Regions from separate parts of the Blautia segnis genome, predicted to be linked through region 1. Evidence: riboswitches for the same ligand, from Rfam matches in the RefSeq annotation. Region 1 holds a riboswitch; each other region holds the start of a gene.
The links. A riboswitch is a leader RNA that binds a small molecule or an ion and turns the genes downstream of it on or off. The one in region 1 is predicted to bind cyclic di-GMP.
Positions count from the first base shown of each region.

Region 2: another riboswitch for cyclic di-GMP. It lies ahead of H8S54_RS18380 (hypothetical protein); the one in region 1 lies ahead of H8S54_RS18085 (response regulator).
Region 3: another riboswitch for cyclic di-GMP. It lies ahead of H8S54_RS17145 (ABC transporter substrate-binding protein); the one in region 1 lies ahead of H8S54_RS18085 (response regulator).

Region 1 is NZ_JACOOT010000009.1:79,475-87,122, reverse strand. It holds gene serS (serine--tRNA ligase) at 1-156, shown strand, start outside; gene H8S54_RS03840 (DUF3881 family protein) at 326-1,198, shown strand; gene H8S54_RS03835 (hypothetical protein) at 1,351-1,647, shown strand; gene H8S54_RS03830 (hypothetical protein) at 1,691-2,116, shown strand; gene H8S54_RS03825 (GGDEF domain-containing protein) at 2,098-2,586, shown strand; gene H8S54_RS03820 (P-loop NTPase family protein) at 2,642-3,616, opposite strand; gene H8S54_RS03815 (DUF4869 domain-containing protein) at 3,622-4,080, opposite strand; tRNA gene H8S54_RS03810 (tRNA-Arg) at 4,190-4,261, opposite strand; cyclic di-GMP riboswitch class I at 4,413-4,488, shown strand; gene H8S54_RS18085 (response regulator) at 4,913-5,287, shown strand; gene H8S54_RS03800 (YhcH/YjgK/YiaL family protein) at 5,432-5,887, shown strand; gene H8S54_RS03795 (hypothetical protein) at 6,038-6,658, shown strand; gene H8S54_RS03790 (LysR family transcriptional regulator) at 6,731-7,642, opposite strand.
Region 2 is NZ_JACOOT010000039.1:55,435-63,082, reverse strand. It holds gene H8S54_RS16645 (threonine/serine exporter family protein) at 1-1,104, shown strand, start outside; gene H8S54_RS19210 (DUF6783 domain-containing protein) at 1,320-1,424, opposite strand; gene H8S54_RS19205 (DUF6783 domain-containing protein) at 1,395-1,475, shown strand; cyclic di-GMP riboswitch class I at 1,522-1,597, shown strand; gene H8S54_RS18380 (hypothetical protein) at 1,989-2,231, shown strand; gene H8S54_RS16635 (response regulator) at 2,207-2,467, shown strand; gene H8S54_RS16630 (ATP-binding protein) at 2,501-5,326, shown strand; gene H8S54_RS16625 (hypothetical protein) at 5,459-5,827, shown strand; gene H8S54_RS16620 (redox-sensing transcriptional repressor Rex) at 6,082-6,729, shown strand; gene H8S54_RS16615 (NAD(P)H-hydrate dehydratase) at 6,850-7,648, shown strand, end outside.
Region 3 is NZ_JACOOT010000039.1:171,425-179,072, forward strand. It holds gene H8S54_RS17135 (transporter substrate-binding domain-containing protein) at 1-1,265, opposite strand, end outside; gene H8S54_RS17140 (ATP-binding protein) at 1,395-3,539, opposite strand; gene H8S54_RS17145 (ABC transporter substrate-binding protein) at 3,686-5,530, opposite strand; cyclic di-GMP riboswitch class I at 5,630-5,705, opposite strand; gene H8S54_RS17150 (helix-turn-helix domain-containing protein) at 5,847-6,164, opposite strand; gene H8S54_RS17155 (glucosaminidase domain-containing protein) at 6,446-7,648, opposite strand, start outside.

The sequences.
Region 1 (7,648 bases):
GCACATACCTTAAATAATACAGTAGTTGCTCCGCCAAGAATGCTGATCGCATTCCTTGAGAATAACCTGAATGCAGATGGAAGCGTAAATATTCCAGTTGCACTTCAGCCATACATGGGCGGAATGACAAAAATCGAGAAAAAGTCTAATAAATAAGACTTAATTTGACAAGAAACAACAAAGTCCGTAAAACAGAACTTTAAACTGAATTTCTGCTTTGCGGACGAAAAATAAAACAGTCACAAACGGCAGAAGAGAACATATCATATCGTACAAAAACATTATGAAATAAGAAGCCTAAATCATAGAATAGGGAGGTGATAGTGTGCACAGTTATTTAAGAGCTGTTGGCTTTTCGAAAGTGAAGTCACGCAAGGAAATGCAGGAAATTATCCGGGATGTGATGAGTACTTACGATGAAAAAATTGCGGTAGAAAATCATCCAGACGGAGTTTTTGTGGAATATTCCAAGAATTATGGCTGCGACTGCGGAATTACAGTCTGTGGGCAGTATGACGAGGAAAATGAGTTTCACGTGGAATATACATTTCCATTTTTTCGCGGCACAGGAATCACGACCCAGGAGCATGTAGTTGTGGAAAGACATTCTGAGAAAGAGTCCTATGCAGGTGCATGCGATGATTTGCGTCTTGGTGTGACTTTGATCTTTTATCTGCAGAATCCGGCAGAATATATGCTGGAGAAATATAAGGGAAATTTACGTGAGGGACAGCCGCTGACCATTACCGGACTTGCAAGAGAAGGAAAGATTCTTTTCCCGGTGCAGAAGGATAAGGAAGCTGTGAAAGTAGAGCGGGAGCTGACAAAGAACCGCAATAACCTGATCGCAGCAGCCAGAAACGGTGATGAGGAGGCCATGGAAGACCTTACCATGGAAGATATGGACACGTATTCCATGATTTCCGAGCGTATTGTGACAGATGATGTATTTACCATTGTAGATTCTTATTTTATGCCTCATGGAATCGAGTGTGACCAGTACAGTATTATGGGAGAAATCCTGGAATATGTCACATTCAAAAATATTCTCACAGGCGAAGAATTATGCCAGATGACAATTGAGTGCAATGATATTCAGTTTGATGTCTGCATAAACAAAGCCGATCTTCTTGGAGAACCGGAAGTTGGCCGGCGTTTCAAGGGATTGATCTGGCTGCAGGGACAGCTGCATTTTTAAGTAAGAACACCGCATGGGAAAGAAAAATAATTAAGATTTTCAGCAGAAGCCGACAGGGAACAAAAAACTCTGTCGGCTTTGTTTTAGATTGACAGCGGATTTGGGCGGGGAATATAATTGTAAAAAAGAGCAGTAAACTATCTGGAGATTTTATGAAAGTACAAATGTTTGAAAGTAAATCACCTTTTAAAGGACAACAAATAAAGCTAGGCCTGGCTGCTGTATTGGGATCTGCCGCGTTTCTGCTGGGAGGCTGTTCCCAGAACTTGGGGATAAATTCAGGAACAGATCAGGCTCAGGCGGAAGAAGAATCAGCAGTGGTGGATTATACCTGTATTTCCAACCCGGACAGCGAGAAAAAAATTACTGTTTATTTTATATCTGGCCGTCTGTCTGGCCATTATTGTGGCCGCGTACTTCCATCTCAGCAGAATTGCCCGGAAGTATAATACCGAACATCTGGAACTGATCACAAGCCTGTATGCGGAAAAAATGAATGATTCCATGGAATACCTGCAAAATTATGTACAGGAAGATGTGAAAATGATTCAGTCCATGGAAGGGGAGACACCGAAAAAAATTCTGGAGCGTCTGCAGAAGAATCTGGATCAGCAGGCACTGGAATCAGAGCAATCCTTTAATTCAGATCCCTATCAGTCCAGCCAGACTGGAAATATGATTATGACAGTTTTTGTCCCGGTGAAGGATTCCTCGCAGATTCACAGTCTGTATGTGTCTATTATGATAGAGAACCTCAGACAGCTGGGAGTTTATGAACTGCTTCAGGGAAAAATCAGTGTTCAGCTGTTAAATGCGAATTCACAGAATTATGTTACCTGTATCAGCAGCGGTGATGTCAATGCATCGGGAAGCTGGAAAAAAAGGATAAACAGCTTTATATGGGACTGTCCGCTATAGATTTTCTTACCGGAATCCTTAACCGCCGGGCATTTCAGAAGTCTGTGGAAGATGAAATGTATAAAAAGACGCCGGGGGTTTTCATTTTTATTGATGTGGATAATTTCAAAAGCTATAACGATATATATGGACATAATAATAGAGACTTCTGCCTGAAGCATTTTGCAGAAACCATGAAGAAGTGTTTCCCTGCGGAAAGTATTATCGGCCGATATGGCGGTGACGAGTTTGTAGTTTATTTAAAGAACCTGACGTTGGAAGAAGTGCAGAACTATATGGCAGATTTCCAGAGGATGATTTCTCACTTGACGCTTCCAACCGGCGAACAGGTGCAGCTGTCAGCCAGCGCCGGCGGAGCCGCTTTCCCAGATCAGGGCGAAGATTTCATCTCCCTGTGCCGAAACGCCGATTCCGCGTTGTATAACGTGAAACAAAATGGAAAGGCTGCGTTTAAGATGAAAGAGAAGTAAGTTAAGCAGACTTATAGATAATCGCCGAGCCACCTTGAAGCGAGTGGCCCGGCGATTATACCCATTTAATCAATTTCATAAATTTCTTTACTGAATTTATAACTTTAGAAGACAAATATGCTTTTGAGAGTTTCTTTTTGGTGTAAGACCATACAGAAGAAGTTTTGGTTTTATCTATCAGCAGTGCAGTAAAAAATCTTTCCCAGCTGACAAAGTCCTTGCTTTCTATATAGTCTTCCGGTTTTTGCAAAATATTTTGCACATTTATATTTGGTATAATATTGCAGGAGAGCAACAGCCATTCAAAAGATTCCGGCGCATATAGCGCCGCATTTTCGATGTTATTTAGATATACATTTAGCTCACGCATTTCAGAACCAAAAGCAGCTCCATCAGCTATAATAAGTTTTGTTCCTTTTATATCTCGATTTTCTTCCAGCTTTTGAATGATATTTGATTTTCCATCTGCTGAAATACAAGTAATCTTTTGAGCTTTTGCTAATTCAGAAAAAAATTGGTAACCGGAATTGGAATCTTCTGTAATTATCATTTGCGGAACTATGGTAGTTTCTGCGGAAATTTCACCGTATAAATGATACAGTTCGTTATAAGTCTGTCTGGTATTATGGAATTTGCCGGATTCACGAAAACCGTATATTTCATTAATGCTGTAGGGAAGCGTTGGAAGCTTTTCGCGGGTTGCAATTACGAAATAGTTATCAGAACCTTGTACCAGTTCTGCAAATTTTTTTGACTTTAGAAAACGATTTCCCTCATCAATAAATATGATGCTATCTGAAATTTCTTTTAATTCTCTTTCCCAGTCTTCACTATCAATTGTACGGCATGCACGGTCACAAGAGAGTTGTACTCCGCTGTCAGCACCGTATCTTCTGTAATCATGAATGAGATCAATTAATACGGTTTTTCCTGAACCACTGTCTCCTGTAAGAATTGTGATATTTCGTTTTATAATAAAATCATATTTTACTTTTCGTGATTCAACAATTATTCTATGAGAACCTTTCATGCTTATCACTCCGGTTTCATTTCATTTAGATATTTACTGGCTATTGGAAGCAGTTCACGCATGGAATGGACAAGTTCGCCTCCGTTTTTTACTTTTATTTCAAAGGCAGTATTTTTTCCAAAGTCCATCATATGCCTGAGATTAATTGTTATGTCCTTGATCTTTCCAATTTCTAACAGCCATTTTGCGCAATTATCACCACATGCAGATGCATTAAAAATTTTGTCTGGCTCATTTAGAATCAATAACAAAGTCTTGACTCCGCCAGATAATCTTTCTGGTGGGATTTGTCCCAGAACAGGACTGCTAATACATTCACTGCTTAAAATATTTGAGTGATCAATATCTTCAACCATTTTTCTGGCAAGTTCTGTTTCAAACCATTCCGGATCATAAGTATTTTTAAAATAAACATTCGTATTGTAAATACTTTGCGGTTCGTCTCCGTATATGATTGTCAGCATATAATGCCTCCGATGCAGATATAAATTTTGAGCTGTCAGTCTGGGAAAAACAAAAAGCGAGTGAAATTCCAACACCTCCGTTGGAGTTTCACCCGCTTTCCTAGATAAGCGTCCCGTGCGGGAATCGAACCCACAGCTAGCGCTTAGGAGGCGCTTGTTTTATCCGTTAAACTAACAGGACAAATCTGTAGGTACAATTGTACTATATTTAGAAACAAATTACAAGGTTTTTCTTTCGTGAGGAAATGGCAAAACGGATAAAAATAAATTAGGAAACCTGTTGAAAAACAATTGCAATTAAGAGAGATATTGTATACAATGTTCTAAACAAATCTATAAATGGGCAAAGCAGTCGAAAGACTGTGACGCAAAACTATAGGGCCTGTAAAATGGCAGCCAGCTGCAGAATAATCAGGATAGGATCACATACTATGGCGAATGCTGCAGTATGTGTTTTTTTATATAGATGGAGTAGAGTGAAAATGAAGAAACAGTTATATAAAGAGGAACTTTTGTATTCCGTTGAGGAACCGTAGCTTAGTGAGGAAGCCTATTCTGCAATACAATCAACAATTTACCACAATCACGCCGTTGGTTTTATTGCAGGATATTATGATGAAAATTTGACGATTGCTTATATCAGTGAATTTTTCCTGCATAATCTTGGGTACAGCTATGAGGAATTTATGAACAGAACCTCTGGATCACTGAAAAATGTGGTTTATGGAAAAAACTGTGCTTATATTGAAAATGATCGGTTTCGATATATCAGCGGTAAGGGCGAAATGCAGATGCAGGAGAATCTTAAGCTTGTCAGCCAGGTGATCAAATTGTGGCAGCTATGGCGTCTAAGTTTAAGACGGTTTCCAGTGAGCTTACCCTGGAAGAGGCCTTTTCCCCGGAAAATATCAGGAGCAGGCTGAAAAAGCCGGAGGATATTTACCGGTTCGAGTACTGCACAATGAATGAGAAGCAGTTTAAATCCATAGCAATTTCTCCGCTGGCATGGACTGAAGGGGAGAACAGGCAGGCGGCAGCAATCCGTTCTCTCCACAAACAGGACGGAAAAACCATCCCCATTGTAGCCATGACAGCCAATGCTTTCGCAGAAGACATTTTGCTTGCCAAAAACGCAGGCATGAACGAACACATCTCCAAACCTCTGGATATGACACGGCTCAGGGATGTGCTGAGACGGTGGCTGTAGAGACGTATTTTCTCGAAAAGAAAATCAGAAGTCAAGCAAAATGTAATGGCGCGAATCCATTTAAACTGATATAATCAAATTACCTGAAAAACAGAGGACTGCGATGATGAAGCAGTCAAGTAAAAAATGGAGGGGGAAGTTTTTATGATTACAGATTATGCGGACAAGCTGCATCTTTATGGAGATTTGCAGGAGTATGCAGACATGGTTCTGGCATTTATTGAGAAGCAGAAGAAGGAAAATCTTCCGGCGGGCAGATATGATCTGGAAAATGGTGTGTTTGCCTCTGTGCAGAGTTATACTACAAGACCGTTAGAGGGCTCACAGATGGAATCCCACAAGAAATATTGTGATTTACAGTATCTAATAGAGGGAAAAGAGAAAATCTACTGGGCTTCTTTGCGGAACCTTACAGTGGGGAATGACATGACACCGGAGAGTGATTCTATTCTTTATGTGGCTGGTCCATGGCAGGGGTATACGGTACTGGAGCCGGGAATGTTCGGCTTCTATGCACCGGATGACGGACACATGCCAGGAGTTGCAGCAGACGAGCCGGCACCTGCGAAGAAAATTGTGTTTAAGATTCCAGTGAAATAAGCTGTTTGTGACGGAAGGGAAATACAATATAATTTCTTATTGAAAAAACAGGAACCATATAATATGCTGCTTATAAGTATCATGCTTGTAAGTAGCATTTTTATAATGACATATTATTTGAGGAGTTGTACAAAAGAGGGGGCATAAATCGTGAAAAATCCATTGCATTATCAGATTTCAGAATATGACTGCGGACCCACATCCATGTTGAATGCGATTATTTATCTGTTTGACAGGGATGAGATTCCGCCGGAGGTGATCCGAAATACCATGCTTTACTGTCTGGACTGCTACAGCAAAGAAGGCATTCCGGGAAAAAGAGGTACATCCAGGGCGGCCATGATGTTTCTTTCCAATTGGCTGAATGAGTTTGGGAACCTTGGGATGATGACGGTAAGCAGTGAATATTTGTCGGGATCTGAGGTGTACATAGGTCCGGGGAGCAGGATTAACCAGGCACTGAGTCATGGCGGGGCAGCCGTGGTAAGACTGTTTCTGGATGAACCCCATTATGTGCTCCTTACCGGAGTGAAGGACGGCAGTATTTTGCTGTTTGATCCTTATTATTGGGATGAGCCTTACGAGGAAAAAGATATCCTCATTGATCTGGAACATCCAAGAGCATACAACCGGGAAGTGCCTTTCCGGTATTTCAACCGTGAAGAAGACGTCCTGTATGCCCTTGGAAAAGTAAATGCCCGGGAGGCTGTGCTGGTTTATAATGAGAAAACCAGAGTGCCGGTGGAAGAGGTTATTGAGTACTTTATTTAGTAAAATTGGAAAGATACTACTTATGAGTATATTACTGGTAAGTAGTATCTTTTTGTATTCTGATGATTAACTTTACGGCGCAGAACTCTTCTGCGTCAGCGGATGTTCCCTGTAGTACATCCTGGTAAAGTTCAGGAATTTCTGCATATCTCCGCTGATGTATTTTCCCTTTTTCCAGACCATTCCAATTTTTACGCGAACAGGCGGATTAAGGGGAATGCCGACGATCCCGGAGCTGGCAAATTTGTCAGTCATGCTGGTATAAAGGAAGCAGCCGTATTTTCCGGTTTTTACAAACTGCAGGGTCGTGTAGATCTGGCTGCTGCGCATGACGATATTAGGCGTGTAGCCGTCCATTTCGAACCGTGTTTTTAACAGCTGGTTCTGCACGGAATCAGCGTTGAAGAAAACCATATCTTCTTTTGACATTTCTTTGGTAGTAACCGATTTTTTGTCCGCCAGTCGGTGGTCTTTACTCACACAAAAAACAACCTGGTCATTTGCCAGAACCGCATTATGGAATTTATCAATATTATACTGCTCCATATTAACCAGAGCCAGATCCAGGGTGTCATCCTGAACCAGATTGCAGGCGCGGACAGAGCCGTATTCTTCCAGAACGACAGCAATTTCCGGATGCTCCCGGCGAAAGGCAGTGAGCAGTTCCGGAAAAAAGACCGTGCTCAGCATGGGCGGAATCCCGATGCGAAGAGGCGGTTTCACTCTTGCCATGCTGGAGTAGTCAGCCTGAAGCTCGGTGCAGTACTGAAGAATGTAGGTGGCTTTTTCGTAAAGTGCCTCTCCCTCCTGGGTAAGGATCAGCTGATTTCCTTTCCGGTAAAAAAGACTGATTCCAAATTCGATTTCCAGGTCACGGATGGCTACGGACACGGTGGGCTGGGTGACATATAATTCTTCGGCTGCTTTGGTGATGCTGTGGCAGCGGCTGGCAGTGCAGAAGTAGCGGAGTTGATTAAGAGTCATAATAGG
Region 2 (7,648 bases), on a different contig from region 1:
GGACTGATGTCCATTGAGTACACCTGTTTTGACGGGGAAAACGGCTTTACCCAGTCTTTATGCCTTACCAATACAGGGGTGAATACGTCAAAGCTGAACCGGCTGGAGCATTTTATCCGTAACTTTGAAACAGAGGGAAAAAACATGTCCGGGGAAGAGCTTCACAGCTATCTGGATGAGATTGAAAGGATCCATGGCCTTTATTCCCCGGCAGCCCTGGGACTGGCTGCCGCCATTGCATGCTGTGGATTTACCTTTCTTTTAGGCGGAGGACCAGTAGAGATGTTTTGTGCTTTTATTGGAGCAGGACTTGGAAATTTCCTTCGCTGCAAGCTGACCAAGCATCATTTTACTTTGTTTCTGGGTATTGTTACATCTGTCTCCCTGGCATGCTTTGTATATGCAGGATTATTAAAATTAGGGGAAATCCTGTTTGGGATTTCCATTCAGCATGAAGCAGGATATATCTGTGCCATGCTTTTTATCATCCCTGGCTTCCCCTTTATTACCAGCGGAATCGACCTGGCAAAGCTGGATATGCGTTCTGGTATGGAAAGGCTTACTTATGCACTGATTATTGTCCTGGTAGCCACTATGTCTGCCTGGATCATGGCCATGCTTCTTCACTTACAGCCGGTGGATTTTATAAAGATCCATATGTCTGCTGCAATGTGGATTCTCACACGGCTTATTGCAAGCTTTTTCGGCGTGTTCGGTTTCTCCATCATGTTTAACAGTCCGGTAAGGCTTGCCTGTTCTACGGCAGTACTTGGTGCAATTGCAAATACCCTGCGGCTGGAGCTTGTGGATCTCGCCACCTTACCTCCGGCAGTGGCCGCATTTATCGGAGCTCTGACAGCTGGGCTTCTGGCCTCCCTTCTGAAAAATAAGGTGGGCTATCCAAGGATTTCCGTGACAGTGCCTTCTATTGTGATCATGGTACCGGGGCTTTATTTATACCGTGGATTTTATAACCTTGGAATCATGTCCTTATCCCTTTCCGCATCCTGGTTTGCAGCTGCGCTTCTGATCATTGCAGCACTTCCGCTGGGACTGATCTTTGCAAGGATTTTGACAGATAAGGCGTTTCGGTATTGTACCTGACTTGAATTGCAAACAGGTGCAAGCTGCTAAACCGGTCCGGCAAAAGGAGGTGGCTGATATGTTAAGTATGATTTCCTATGCTGAAGAAAACGGCGAAAAAAAGGCGAAAACCGCTTAGGGACGCTTATGAATATGATAGAGAAGTATATTGCGGATAAAATAACATCTTTATGTGAAAAACGTGATATCAGTAAATACAGATTATCACAGTTTTTTCAGGAAGGTAATTCGGAGAATCTGACAGAAAAACAGAAAGAAGTTCTAAGGGTTTGAAAAATCATTCCTGCAATCTGCACGCCCCACTTTGCGGTATATTTCACCCGAATTCGGCCTACGTAGCCCGGATGTTTTCCTTGTGCAAAGCGGAGTAAGGGGGTATAATAAAATCAGTTTTTTGTATAATTTTAAAAGCTATAATAAGGAAATCGGCAAACCAGATGAAAATTTGGGACGCAAAGCTACAGGACCTGTAAAATGGTAGCCAGTTGCATAAAGTGAGGTGCACTGTCTGTTTGGCAGTGCTTTTATTATAACATGAATTATTAATAGTACATGATAGGTAATTGCGAAACAAGTTCGCAATCCTGATTAAAAAGCGGTAAGAATCCTGCAACGCAGAATTCTTAAGATGAAAAGTAGGTGCTTTTAAATTTAGACATGACTAAAAGACTTCCCAGATAAACTGCGAAGTCATGAGATGGATGCTTTTGTATCTCTGGAGGAATCCATCTGGTCTGAATAGGGAATATCTTCGGTTACTACTATTGGCAAATCGGGCATATATTTTGCAATAAATAAAGAGTCCTTTTTTTAAGGCAGATCTGTATAAGAAGTACTTTACGCTTGAGTATAATCGGAGTCTTACAGGCGGAGAAAAATCCTGGGTGAAAGAAAAACTTACGGGTATGCTGGCAGAATATATCTCTTATGCCAAAGACTGTCTGGGGAATCAGACACTGAAATTTAAGATACAGGACTGCAATGATTATGATGAAATGCTTCAGGCACTGATATATGATAACGATCAAGACTTCAAGAGTGTTCCACTTACAAATATACTCGTACTTTTAAGAAAGGCAAGAAAAGCAGAAGCTGTCGCAAAATGTCATCGGGAACTTATGATCTGATACTTATGGATATCCAGATGCCAAACATGGATGGCTATCAGGCAACCCAGTGTATCCGGCATTTAAATGATAAAAAGAAGGCAGAGATCCCGATCATTGCCATGACAGCAAATGCTTTTGAGGAAGACAAAAAAAGAGCATTTGATGCGGGCATGAATGAACATATAGCGAAACCCATTGATATTGAGAAACTGAGAGTGGCCATTCTTTCTGTATTGAATAAACAGAAAAACTGACAGACTGGGAAGAACAACAGCAGGATAATAAAGATGAAAAGAATAAATAAAAAGATAGGAAAAAATAAGAATAAAAGATTATGTTTGAGCATTTTTGCAATTATTATGCTGCTTTTTGTATCAGCTTCTGTTTATGCGTCGGAGATAAAAAGTGACGGGGAAACAACTCAGGCAATGGAAGAAGAAAATAAAACCGTGAGAGTCGGGTATTTTCCATATTCCAATTTTCAGGAAGGCGGTTCCGGGGAACACAAGCAGGGAGCAGGCTATGAGTATCTTCAGAAAATTTCTTATATAACCGGCTGGAAGTATGAATATGTCTATGCTTCCTTTAAAGAGTGCCTGGATATGCTGGAAGCTGGAGAAATAGATATACTTGGAAATGTCAGTTATACACAGGAAAGAGCAGAAGCTATCAATTTTTCTTCTTATGAGGAGCTAACGGAACGATACTGGATCTATACCAGGGAGGACCATGCGGACCTTACGGATGGTGATCTAAAGCAGATAAATGGCTGCCGTATCGGTGTTGCAGATGGAAGCTATCAGAAAGAACTTCTGGAAAAATGGCTGGACAGCAATCAGATCCAGGCAGAGGTTGTTGCCTGTAAAGGCTATGATGAAATGATAGAAAAACTGGATGCAGATGAACTGGAGGCTCTTGTGATTCCGGCACTGTCTGTCAACAGCGATTTTATTGCCATTGCCAATATCGGGGCAAGTGACTGTTATTTTGGTGTATCAAAATCCAGACCAGATCTGTTAAAGGAATTAAATTCTGCCCTGGAAGAAATCAACAACACAGAAACGGACTACAGCAGCAAGCTGTATGCCCGTTATGAAGGAAAAGCGGTCATAAATTATGCACTCAACAAGGAAGAAAAACAATGGCTGGATGCACATGAAAATACAATCCGTGTGGGATATCTAAAGGATAATCTTCCTTTTTGCGGTGAAGAAAATGGGAAACTGACAGGAATCCTTGGAACCGTTTTGAACACTGTCCAGGAAAAATATGAAATCACGATCAAGGCAGTTCCCTGTTCCACGGGAGTGCAGATGAACGAGGCATTGCAATCTGGTGAAATAGATATTGCCGGTCCTATCATTCAGGATCTTTATATGCAGGAACAGTTTCAGGTGGTTTTGACGGATGTAATCTTTGATATTACGCCGGTTGTTATTTACCAGGGGAAAGAATATAGCAGCAGTCTCTCTGCAATCGCAGCGACAGAGACCTCACTGTATTCGGAATTGATGGTGTCCCTTCTTTTTCCAGATGCAGAGATCAAACAATATGACACACAAGAGGAATGCCTGGAGGCAGTAGCAAAGGGAAAAGTAGGAGCAACGGTTATTCCCTCTTCAAAAATCAATCTTCTTAATGAAAGTCCACTGACCAAAAGTCTGTCATTTGCAGAAATGGCAAAACGGCAGGAATTAGCGATGTTTACAACGAGAGGAAACAGAAGAGCAGCTACCATTATCAATAAAGCAATTGAGCAGTCATCCAATATTTTAAATGGCGTTGTCCTTGCGCAGAATTCCGTTTCAGAAAAGAAAATGACCTTGCAGGATGTCCTTGCAGAGTATGCCGACTTCGCTATCGGAATTTCATTTGTGATTATTTTTGTACTGCTTCTTCTGGTCTATTTCCTTTCCGTAAGCAGGAAAAAACAAATGGAAGCGTTGAAAGAAGCACAGAATGCAAATGCGGCGAATATTGCAAAAACAACATTCCTGAACCATATGTCCCATGACATCAGGACACCAATGAATGCAATTGTCGGATTTACAGATATTGCCCTGAAGAGGAAGCCGGACGAAGAAGTGGAGAATTGTCTGAAAAAGATCAGGCAGAGTTCCGAATATCTGATGACACTGATCAACGATGTGTTGGATATCAGCCGCATTGAAAGTGGTAAACTGGAATATAAACCAGTACCGGTAGATCTCAGGGATATGATAAATACTGTTTTGTCGATTGCAAGGGGATATATGGAAAACCGTGACCTTAATTTTTATGTTTCAAGAGAAGAACTTAAAAACCCCTATGTAATGGCAGATGAACTCAGAATCAGGGAAGTATTGCTCAACATTATCAGCAATGCAGTCAAATTTACAAAAGACGGAGGCACTATTTCATTTATTGCAGAAAACAGTCTGGGTAATGATGAGCACCATATAATCGTGCGCTATCGTATATCGGATACCGGAATTGGTATGAGTGAGGAATTCCAGGCAAGAATATTTGATGAGTTCAGTCAGGAAAATGATGGAGCAAGAACCAGTTATAAGGGAACCGGACTGGGAATGGCCATTGCCAAACAGTATGTAAATCTTATGGGTGGGAAAATTGAAGTCAGCAGCAGACAAGGTATTGGCTCAACCTTTACGGTAGAAATCCCCCTGCTTATAGCAGAACAGGTATTGACTGAAAAGGAAGAAAATTTAAGGAAAGATATGGATTTACAGGGTTTGCATGTTCTTTTGGCAGAGGACAATGATTTAAATGCGGAGATAGCAGTAGTTTTATTGGAAGAAAAAGGGATGGTTGTAACCAGGACTGTAGATGGCAAATCTGCTCTGACACAGTTTTGCAATACAGCTCCCGGGACTTTTGATCTGATCTTGATGGATATTATGATGCCGGAAATGAATGGATATGAATCGACAAAAGCCATCCGAAATCTGCCGGACCGTCCGGACGGAAAGAAAATACCTATTATTGCAATGACGGCAAATGCATTTGCAGAGGATGTACAGGCTGCTTTGAATGCCGGGATGAATGATCATGTGGCCAAGCCAGTTGATATGGAGATTCTGATATCTGTCATCACAAAATATATAGAACGATGATTCAGGTGTTAAAAATGGATTGAAAATTTCACATGGAATGGAGCTTGAATATTTGGTACTAAAAAGTGGACGATTTCGATCATTTAGTTGCGATAGTAATAAAATATATTGAAAAAAGTAGGAGAAATTCAGTTGTTAGAGAAAGCAGTTCAGTCTGCAATATATGAAAAAGCTCTTAAAAATCATTATATAGAAATTCTGTATATTGATTTTGAAGATACAGGAAAATGCATAAAGCTTCATCAGGATACGAAGCTGCGTAGTGGTGAAAACATTTTCCCAGAGTCGGATGAGCAGATGTTTGAGGATTATATCTGTGAGAAAATTATGCGTTATGCATCTGGTGATACAGAGGATCTTAACCGGGTAAAGCAGCAGATGATGCTGTTGCAGAAGAATGAAGAATTGTCAAATGCACTTCATTATAGCCAAAAACGGGATGAAGAGCTTACAAAGGCATTGGAGACGCCGTACCATAGAAGCAGCCAGTTTCAGCTTTGACTCTTTTTTCTGCCACATACGATATCCCAGAGGTACAGACAGATAGAGTGCATGGACATGGTTCTTTACCGGGATACAAAGCATGATACTTACAAAGCAGTGACCATTAAGGCAGCTGGAACCATTATGTGCTGCGTGGTCAAAAAGTTTTGTGATTTTGCACAACTTTGATTGACAAGAAAATAACATTTCGGTATAATTGACGTAGTGTATCGCGGAAAAGTATAGGCAGCGGGAACAAGGAGGGGAACATTTTGGAGGCGAAAGAAATCTCAAAGGCAGTGGTTAAGAGACTGCCAAGGTATTATCGCTATCTGGGGGAACTGATGGAAGAGAAGGTAGAGCGTATATCTTCCAATGATCTGAGCAAGAAAATGCACGTAACTGCATCCCAGATCCGTCAGGATCTTAACAACTTCGGCGGTTTTGGACAGCAGGGATACGGATACAATGTAGAATATCTTTACACAGAGATCGGCAAGATCTTAGGGCTGGACACCATCCATCCCATGATCATTCTGGGTGCAGGTAATCTGGGACAGGCACTTGCCAATTATGGGGATTTTGAGAAAAGAGGATTCCGCCTTGTAGGAATCTTTGACGTGAATCCGGTTCTGGAAGGAATTTCCGTTCGCGGCATTGAGATCCAGATGATCAGCCGGCTTCCGGAATTTATGAAGGAGAATCAGGTGGAAATCGCCATTCTGACACTTCCCAAGAACAAGGCCAAGGAGATGGCGAAGATTCTCATTGAGAACGGAATCAAGGCAATCTGGAATTTCGCACATACAGATCTGGACGCTCCGGAGGACGTAATCGTGGAGAATGTCCATCTTTCCGAGAGTCTGATGGCTTTGTCCTACAATTTAAGCCAGTATCGGAATGAACATACAGAGAAATAGAAGTTAAAGAGGACTGCTGCTTGTCTCACTGGAAGATTTACAGGAGACCGGGCAGCAGTTTTGCATATAGACGCGAAAGGAAATGATTTGTTGCCTGACGCGTCAGATGAGGAGCTGATCATGAAAAAAGTTGTGACCTGCAGCCAGATGAAGCTTCTGGACCATGAAACCATTCACAGCATGCACGTACCGTCACTGGTGCTGATGGAGCGCGCAGCCCTGGCTGTCAGAGATGAAATCGTGAAGTACCTTCTGGGGAAAAATCCCGATGGCAGCTGGCAGCATGAACGTGTCCTGGCAGTCTGCGGTTCCGGCAACAACGGCGGCGACGGCATTGCCATTGCAAGGCTGCTTCACTTATCCGGGATCCATACGGAGATTTTTCTTGCAGGAAATCCGGACAAAATGACCGAAGAAACCAGACGCCAGTGGGAAATTGCCGCCAGCTATCAGGTGCCGGTAACGAATAACCCGGTATGGAGTGAATATACTGTTATAGCAGACGGGATTTTCGGCGTGGGGCTTTCCCGGGAAATTGCGGGAAAATACAGAGAAATCATCGACTGCATGAATCAGGCAGAAGCCTGCAAGGTGGCAGTGGACATTCCGTCTGGCATCCATGGTGATACAGGAGCCATTCTCGGCGTGGCTTTTAAGGCAGACATGACGGTAACCTTTGCATACCGGAAACGGGGACTGTGCCTTTACCCAGGAAGAATGTACGCGGGAAAGGTTGTGACAGCAGACATTGGAATTTACGACCGGGACCCGAAAGGCATCCAGATTGCAGAAAAAGCAGCCTGTCACATGGAGCAGACAGACCTGGCAGAGCTTCCTTTAAGAGCCCCCTGGGGAAATAAAGGAACCTTCGGGAAAGTCCTCCTTATCGCAGGCTCCCCTGGAATGTGCGGCGCCGCCT
Region 3 (7,648 bases), on a different contig from region 1:
TCACGGACAGCTTCCATCATTTCCTGTCGGGTACTGCACATCAGTTTTTCTGCACCGGGTGCCATTGCATCTTCAATTGAATTTGATGCTGTCTGGTCAACAGTAGTAACAACATTAATTTTTCCATCAAAGTCACGCCGTGTCACCCTTGCCAGCTGCATCGTAATGAAAGGTGCAGTAATCCCCCATTTTTTCGTCTCAGCATAGTTATCTGTTTCCAGGCGCGCATCGATGCTCATATCTGTGGTTTCCTTATTTTTCTGATAAGCAATATACTCATCTCTGGTGGCAGGTGTAAGAAACTCATAGGAAATCCCGGCATAGTCTGCAATTTTCCGGAAGTAATCCGGGATAATACCCTTCATCTCACCATTTTCATTATAAGAATATGGATAACGGGTCGGATCACACAGAACATGCAGCGGGTTGTCCTTGGAATACTGTGAAATAATACTTTTTTCTTTCTCCGTATATTCCAGATTCTTAGTTTCTATGCTTTCATAATTTTTATTGTAAAGCGTCGTTTTCCAGTCACCCTCAACCGCATTCATCTGATCGATCGCATAATTGATCTCATTCAGCAATTCTGTATTGCCCTTTTTAACAATGACATAGAAATCGCTGCTGCCAAATTTATCCACGATTCGCTCATTGTTTGTTTTTCTCAGAGAACTGGTAACAATCGCATCAACTTTTTCGCTCTGAAGGGCTTCCTCCATCTCTGCGGTCGTATCAAAATAAGATGGAACATATGTAAATCCTTTGTTGTCTGCAAAATCCGCAAACTCTTCATTCCGGGTGTTTCCGTTCAAAAGCGCCACACGCATACCGTTGTAAGTGCTGTAATCGCCGTCCACAATCGTGCTGTTGTCACTGCGGACGGTCAGCATCCCATAATTGGTTCCGATCGGACGTGAAAAATCAAACTTTTCTTCTCTGTCCGGTGTTTTGCGGGCAGATGTTACCATGTCGATCTCGCCATCTTCAAGCATCTGCTGCATATCATCCCAGCTCTTATCATATCCGATATATTCGTAATCTACATCCCAATAACGGGCCATCAACCGAAGAAAATCATAGCCATACCCACTGCGGTTGCCTTCTTCATCCATCACATGATAACCATCCATGGCAAAGAAACCGACTTTGACAGTTTCATGCTGCGAACTATCCTCGGCCGCATATGCAGTCAGGGGAGAAAATATCATACACACGCATACAAAAACCAGTAACACTGCCACATATTTCTTTGCTCTCGAAATCATATTAAATCTCCTGTCTGTCTGTCTGTCTGTCTGTCTGTCTGTCTGTCAAATATATTTCTCTATACATCTCTTTGTCAACCTTCTGATTTAATAAAATTACACTACTGTATCAAAACCATTTGTCACTGTTCAATGCCCTGCGGTTCGGTGCCCCCCCCCGCCGGATTTTATGCTTCTGATCGTCTTCTCCAGTACCGTCATCTCAACCGGTTTTGAAACATGTGCATTCATACCGGCTGACAGAGAATGCTGGATATCCTCTGAAAATGCATTGGCGGTCATGGCAATGATCGGAATCTTCTTTGCCAGTTCATGGGAGCTTCTGCGGATTGCCTTTGTTGCCTCATAACCATTCATAACAGGCATCTGCACATCCATCAGGATCATGTCATAATCCCCCGGAGCAGACTGTTCAAATGCTTTCAAAATCTCTTCGCCATTTTCACAGATAGTACATTCCGCACCTTCAATCTTTAACAGTTCTGTCAGGATCTCTGCGTTCAGCTCATTATCCTCTGCACACAGGAATCTCATTCCCTGAAGGATATTTCCATCCTGCTCATCTGTTTCTTCTTGTGCTGCCAGAGCGGCCGTTCTATCCTCTGCAATTTTCAGATCCATGAGAATCTCAAAACAGCTTCCCTGTCCCAGTTCACTTTCCACATCAATGGTACCTCCCATTGCCTCAACCAGGTTCTTAGTAATCGCCATTCCAAGTCCGGTTCCCTGTATTTTGTTTGTAAGGGAACTTTCCGCACGGGTAAACGCATCAAAAATTGTATCCATGAAATCTGCCGACATTCCCATACCATTGTCACTGACTAAAAAGCGGTACTTTGCATAGACAGATGACTTTGTCTCACATTCTTCTACCAGAAGCTGAATTTTTCCACCCTCTTGCGTATATTTTATGGCATTAGACAGCAGATTACTGAAAATCTGCATCAAATGAACCTGATCACCATTCACCCACTCATGGTGAATATTTTCTTTTATGATTGTAAAAGTCTGCTGCTTTTCATATATTTGAGAATGAAATATAGTGTCAAGTTCCTGCATAAATTCCAAAATTGAAAAATCAGAGTACTTAAAAACCGTTTTTCCTGCCTCAATCTTGCTCATATCCAAAACATCATTGATAATTCCTAACAGATGCTGTGATGAAATATCTATTTTATCTGCATACTCTATAACTTTTGCTTTATTACCTGCATCATGTCTGATCAAAGATGTAATACCAATGATTGCATTCATAGGTGTGCGAATATCATGTGACATATTAGACAGGAAATCCGTTTTCGCCTTATTTGCATTTTCAGCTGTCTGTAAAGCCTCTGTTGCAACGTTCTTTGCCTTTTTCAGTTTTTGATTGACTACTTCCATTTCCTTCATTGTTTGTAAATGAAGTTCATTATTTCTTTTTTCATATTCTGCTTTTTGATCTGCAAGACTAAGTCTGGAAATACTGTAGAATAATCCGGCAAAAAGTAAAAGTATAGAACCTGCCATGAGTATTGTTGTAAACAGCACCGTTTTCTGGTAATCCATCAGCACATTGTCAACAACTCCCTTTGCCACAATGCATACCAAAATGGTGTTGTTGCTTTCTATCGGGCAATACCCCAGATAATAGGGGTTCTGTTTTCCCAAAAGTGCAACTCCGGATTCTCTGTTATCAAACTTCTTTTTGAACAAATCAGCTTCCTCTTCTGTAATAGCCTGTTCCCCTTTTAAATGTTTTAACAAAGAATAATTACGCAGGTATTTATCACCACTCTGGTTCGTATACGTAATATTTCCGTCATGATCCAACATGAACAAATATGCATTCCCATCATAACCTTTCAGTTTTAACATGGAATCCAGTTTCGAATGATCATACACAGTTCCAATTGCCGTATAAGTTTCCCCATTGATCGTATATTCCTGACATGGGATCGCAACCAGATAACCGTCTTTTTTCTTCTGATCATAATCAAGACGCACCAGTTTTCCAATATTGTATCCATTCTTTAAGTCCAGCAGAAGTTTACTTGGCATATCAATCCGCATTTTTGTTCCACCTGCTGATATTGCCTGACCATTCTCCTGAATGAATATAAGGGTACTTTCCGATTCTTTTTCCCATGCCTCAAAGAAACTTTTGTTCACATCCGTTTCAAGAGACAGCTCCCTCTCATGAAGTAAAAATTCCTCAACCAACTGCAGCTGGCTGTAGTATCCACTCACCTGAAGATCATAGGTCTGCTGTATCTGTTCAACAACAGCTCCCATACTGCTTTTTCCGTTTTCGCTGATATACTTCTTAGACTTACTTATCAGATACTTGATACAACCTAAGCTTAAAAGAATAATAAGTAGTATAAGCAACAGCCTTGTTATTTTTTTTCTTTTATTTACCGTTTGTTCTATCTCCACTTTTACTGTTCAACCTCTATATAGTCTTCCGGTGCTGACGGCTGCTGTCCTTTTGACATTGCTTCGATCCATGCACTTGATAATGTTGTCTCTTTAAGCTGCTCAATCTCACATTTCGAATTTATTTTTTTCAATACAGACATTGTGGTGTCTGTAAGAAGAATCGAGTATTCCTTTTCTTTGTCTATTTTCTTATCGTTAACTGTTAAGTCCTTTAACGAAAATCCACTTTCCTCTTGATTGACGATCATTTTCATACCGGATGCAATTGGTAATTCGTATTTATTGGTTACGTAAAAATTCTCATCCGCATCGGCGAGATAATTTTCCACGAGTTCACAAACCTGTTTACCATTGATTTTTGCAACATATAATGCTGTATCTGAACTCTTCGCTGTCATCATGCCAACCCGGCTGCTGGTGCATTCTCCTTTGTACATAGAGGAAGTGAAATAATAATATGGTGCCAGAGCCAGCTGTGCATCATTTTCTTCTCTGATCGTAGTTAAAATGGAAGATGCTGCATCACGGCCATTTCTATCGTTCAGTGAAATAGAATATTCATTTTCAAAATTCACCGTTGCTTTTTCTTCTGGATCTTTACGATTCATTGCACTACAAAAAGTATCATAAGCCTGTGTTTCATCCATTTCCCCTGACAGTAATCCGTGAACAGCCTCAAGACTTGCATCAAATGATTTTTGAGCGGAATACCGGATATAAACAGCATTATTATTAATTTCCTCTTCCAGTCCAGGCACATCCTGCATCATGGTTGGAACATCTGTATTCAATGAAATAACACCGCTTCCATCCGCAATCAGCTTTTGCCCCTCTTCTGAAATCATACAATCCAGCACATCCAGTGCAGTATCCAGTTTCTCCCGGTCTTTTTCCAGGTTTTTGTTAAATGCAATGTTTAAGGACGGAGTCATGTACACATAGGATTCATCCGATGTCTGTGAAAAGTAAGGAATACGGATCAGATCTGCATCCATCTGTTTCTGCAGCTGCTGCATAACCGTCGGATGTCCATGAAACATTGCTGATTTTCCCTCGACAAACATCTGGGTTCCTGTATTGATGTCAATATTGATATCTTCTTTACCAAAGTGCGAGTCCTTAAGAAACTGACTGGTTTCTGAAAAAATACGTTTCCATAATGTATCATCAAACTTTACTTCATCCGCTGCAGTCTCTGCACCGTTTCGCCATTCCATACCATCCAGGCTTGTAAACTCACCGATTGCCGCTGCCTGGATGATTTCATTATTAGACCAGTCTTCACCAAGATCCATGGAATACGGTTTTATGCCATTATCATAAAACTGCTGACAGGCCTGTACATATTCCTCATAATTTTCTGGAATCTTTATGCCATACTGATCAAACAGTGTTTTGTTGGCAATGATCGTCTGCGGAATACCACAGATTGGCAGCCACTGGATTTCATCCTCCGCATTCTTATAATATTGCACCGCATAAGAATAGTACTTGGAAACAACATCATAAGAAGCAAAATCCATAAGATAAGGCTGTAAGTCCTGTGCATCTGTTCCAGAGAATCGACGTACTGTTATGATATCCGGCAATTCATCATGTTCTTTAAAATAACTGTATAAATCGGTATCATTGTTCCCAATAATAAATTCAATATCCTGATCAGGAAACTGTTCATGGATATAGGGTGCAATATTTTTCATCAAACGATTTTCCCACAGATAAACGGTAAGATGATCATCATTTTTAGATACTTCTTTCTTTGACTGTCCACATCCAGACAAGACAGCAGATGCTACAAGTACACCTGACACCACTGCAATCAGACAACGTTTTGCCTTTTTCATACTTTTATTTTCCTCATTCTTTCCTGATAAAATCATTATTGTTACGCCTATGAAATAACACCGTAAAAAAGCACCGTCAGACAGACAGTGCACCTCATTTTATGCAACTGGCTGCCATTTTACAGGCCCTGTAGCTTTGCGTCCCAGACTTTCATCTGGTTTGCCGATTTCCTTATTATAGATATAGCTTTTAAACTTATGCAAAAAAACTGATTTTATTATACTTTAACGTTCTACTATGCACAAGAAAAAAATTACCGTTTTAACGTTCAAAAACAAAAAAAGAACAGCCGATACATATACTCGAACTGTTCTCCTACTTCCGAAGTCCACGCAGCATTGACATCACTGTTTCCTGCTCATTTGTACTCAGATCGTTCCATATCCCTAGAACTTCTTTCTGTTTTTCTGTCAGATTCTCTGAATTACCTTCCTGAAAAAACTGCGATAATGTCACGCCCAAAGCTGTACATATTTTTTCAAGTGTGATCAGCGACGGCAGGTTTTCCTGCGCCATGATTCTTCCCAGTGACGACTGGGAAATTCCCGACAGCTGCGATAATCTGTATTTACTGATATCACGCTTTTCACATAAAGATGTTATTTTATCCGCAATATACTTCTCTATCTGCAAGTAACTATACCTCATTTCCGCTATTACATGTTCTTATTGTACCTGTAATAATAGAAAAATATTAGTAATCAACTTTGCAAGTATTCATTCCCATTATAGGAAGTATACCGGTAAAAAAAATATAAAGATACTTTCGTTTCCGCAAAAGTCATTTTCGCTTATATCGTTTTTATAATAGCACAGACAGTTATGTTTGTCACATAAAAGTTTGAAACCTCAAACAAAAAAATAAGCCTGCCGTCATCCGCAGATTTCTCTACAGACAACAGCAGGTCCATTCCCTATTTCTTCAACATTTCATTCACCCGTTTCTGCACTGCCCCATAATCATATCCCGCAGCCTGCAGTTTCTTCTTCCTGTTCGCGCCGTTCCCCCACTTTCCGGCAATAACTTCCTTTGCCACAGCTTCCACACTCTTTTTCCCACTGCCTTTCACCAGCTCATTCACCTTCGCCTGCACTACCCCATAATCATATCCTGCAGCCTGCAGTCTCTTCTTTCTGTCCTCACCGTTCCCCCACTTTCCGGCAAGCACTTCCTTCGCCACAGCTTCCACACTCTTCTTTCCTGTACCGGTATTCCCGCCGGTTTCATTCGCAGCCTTCTCATACCGCGGAGCCGCATACCCGCGGATATATCCCCATCCCAAAGGGAGCACCCTTTTGTCAACCTTTTCACCCCGGTTACCTTCAATAGCAGTTACCATTCCGCCGGAAACCTTCTCCACAAAACCGATATGATCACTGTACCCATCATTCGGCTGTGCTGCCTTATCCCAGTTATAGACAATCACATACCCCGGCTCCGGCGTGATGGTACCATCCTCAATCCAGATCCCCAGCTTTTTAAAAATCTTCACATGCTCCTCAACGCCGCACTCCCTGCCGATCAGCTCACTGCATCCCGCCTTGATCCCTGCGGCAGACACACAGGTATCACACCATTCATCTGAATACTGCACTGCATATCCTCTGGGAAGCGGCTTCACACTGTTATACAGGTCAATAATCTCCTTAAACTTTCCATTGGCCTCACTGAACCCCAGCCAGCCCCTCATCACATCCAGAACACTCTCAGCAGTCTTTGCCATAGTCTCACATCCTCCTTCATCAAATCTTGTCAGTTCATACTGACGGATCACCTTCATGCAGTTCTCTACATAGGAAAAAGAAGTGGCATACCCGTCAGCACGGATGGTTTCCAGATATTCCTGCGGATCCCGGATCCCCTGCAGGTTCCGGTACCGTTCCAGCTGGATAAACTCAAAATAGCCCTTCACGCCCTCTTCCATGGAATCAAACACCTGGAAATTATCACGGATGGAAGTCAGCGTCCCTTCCCTGTATTCTTCCTGTGTACGCATATTTACAGACCTGCCAGTCCATCTGGTGCCGCATTTCAGTCCGAAATAATTATGGTACTGACTGGCCAGCCTGCTCTCACCCCATCCGGATTCCAGCACTGCCTGTGCGATCACAGACGA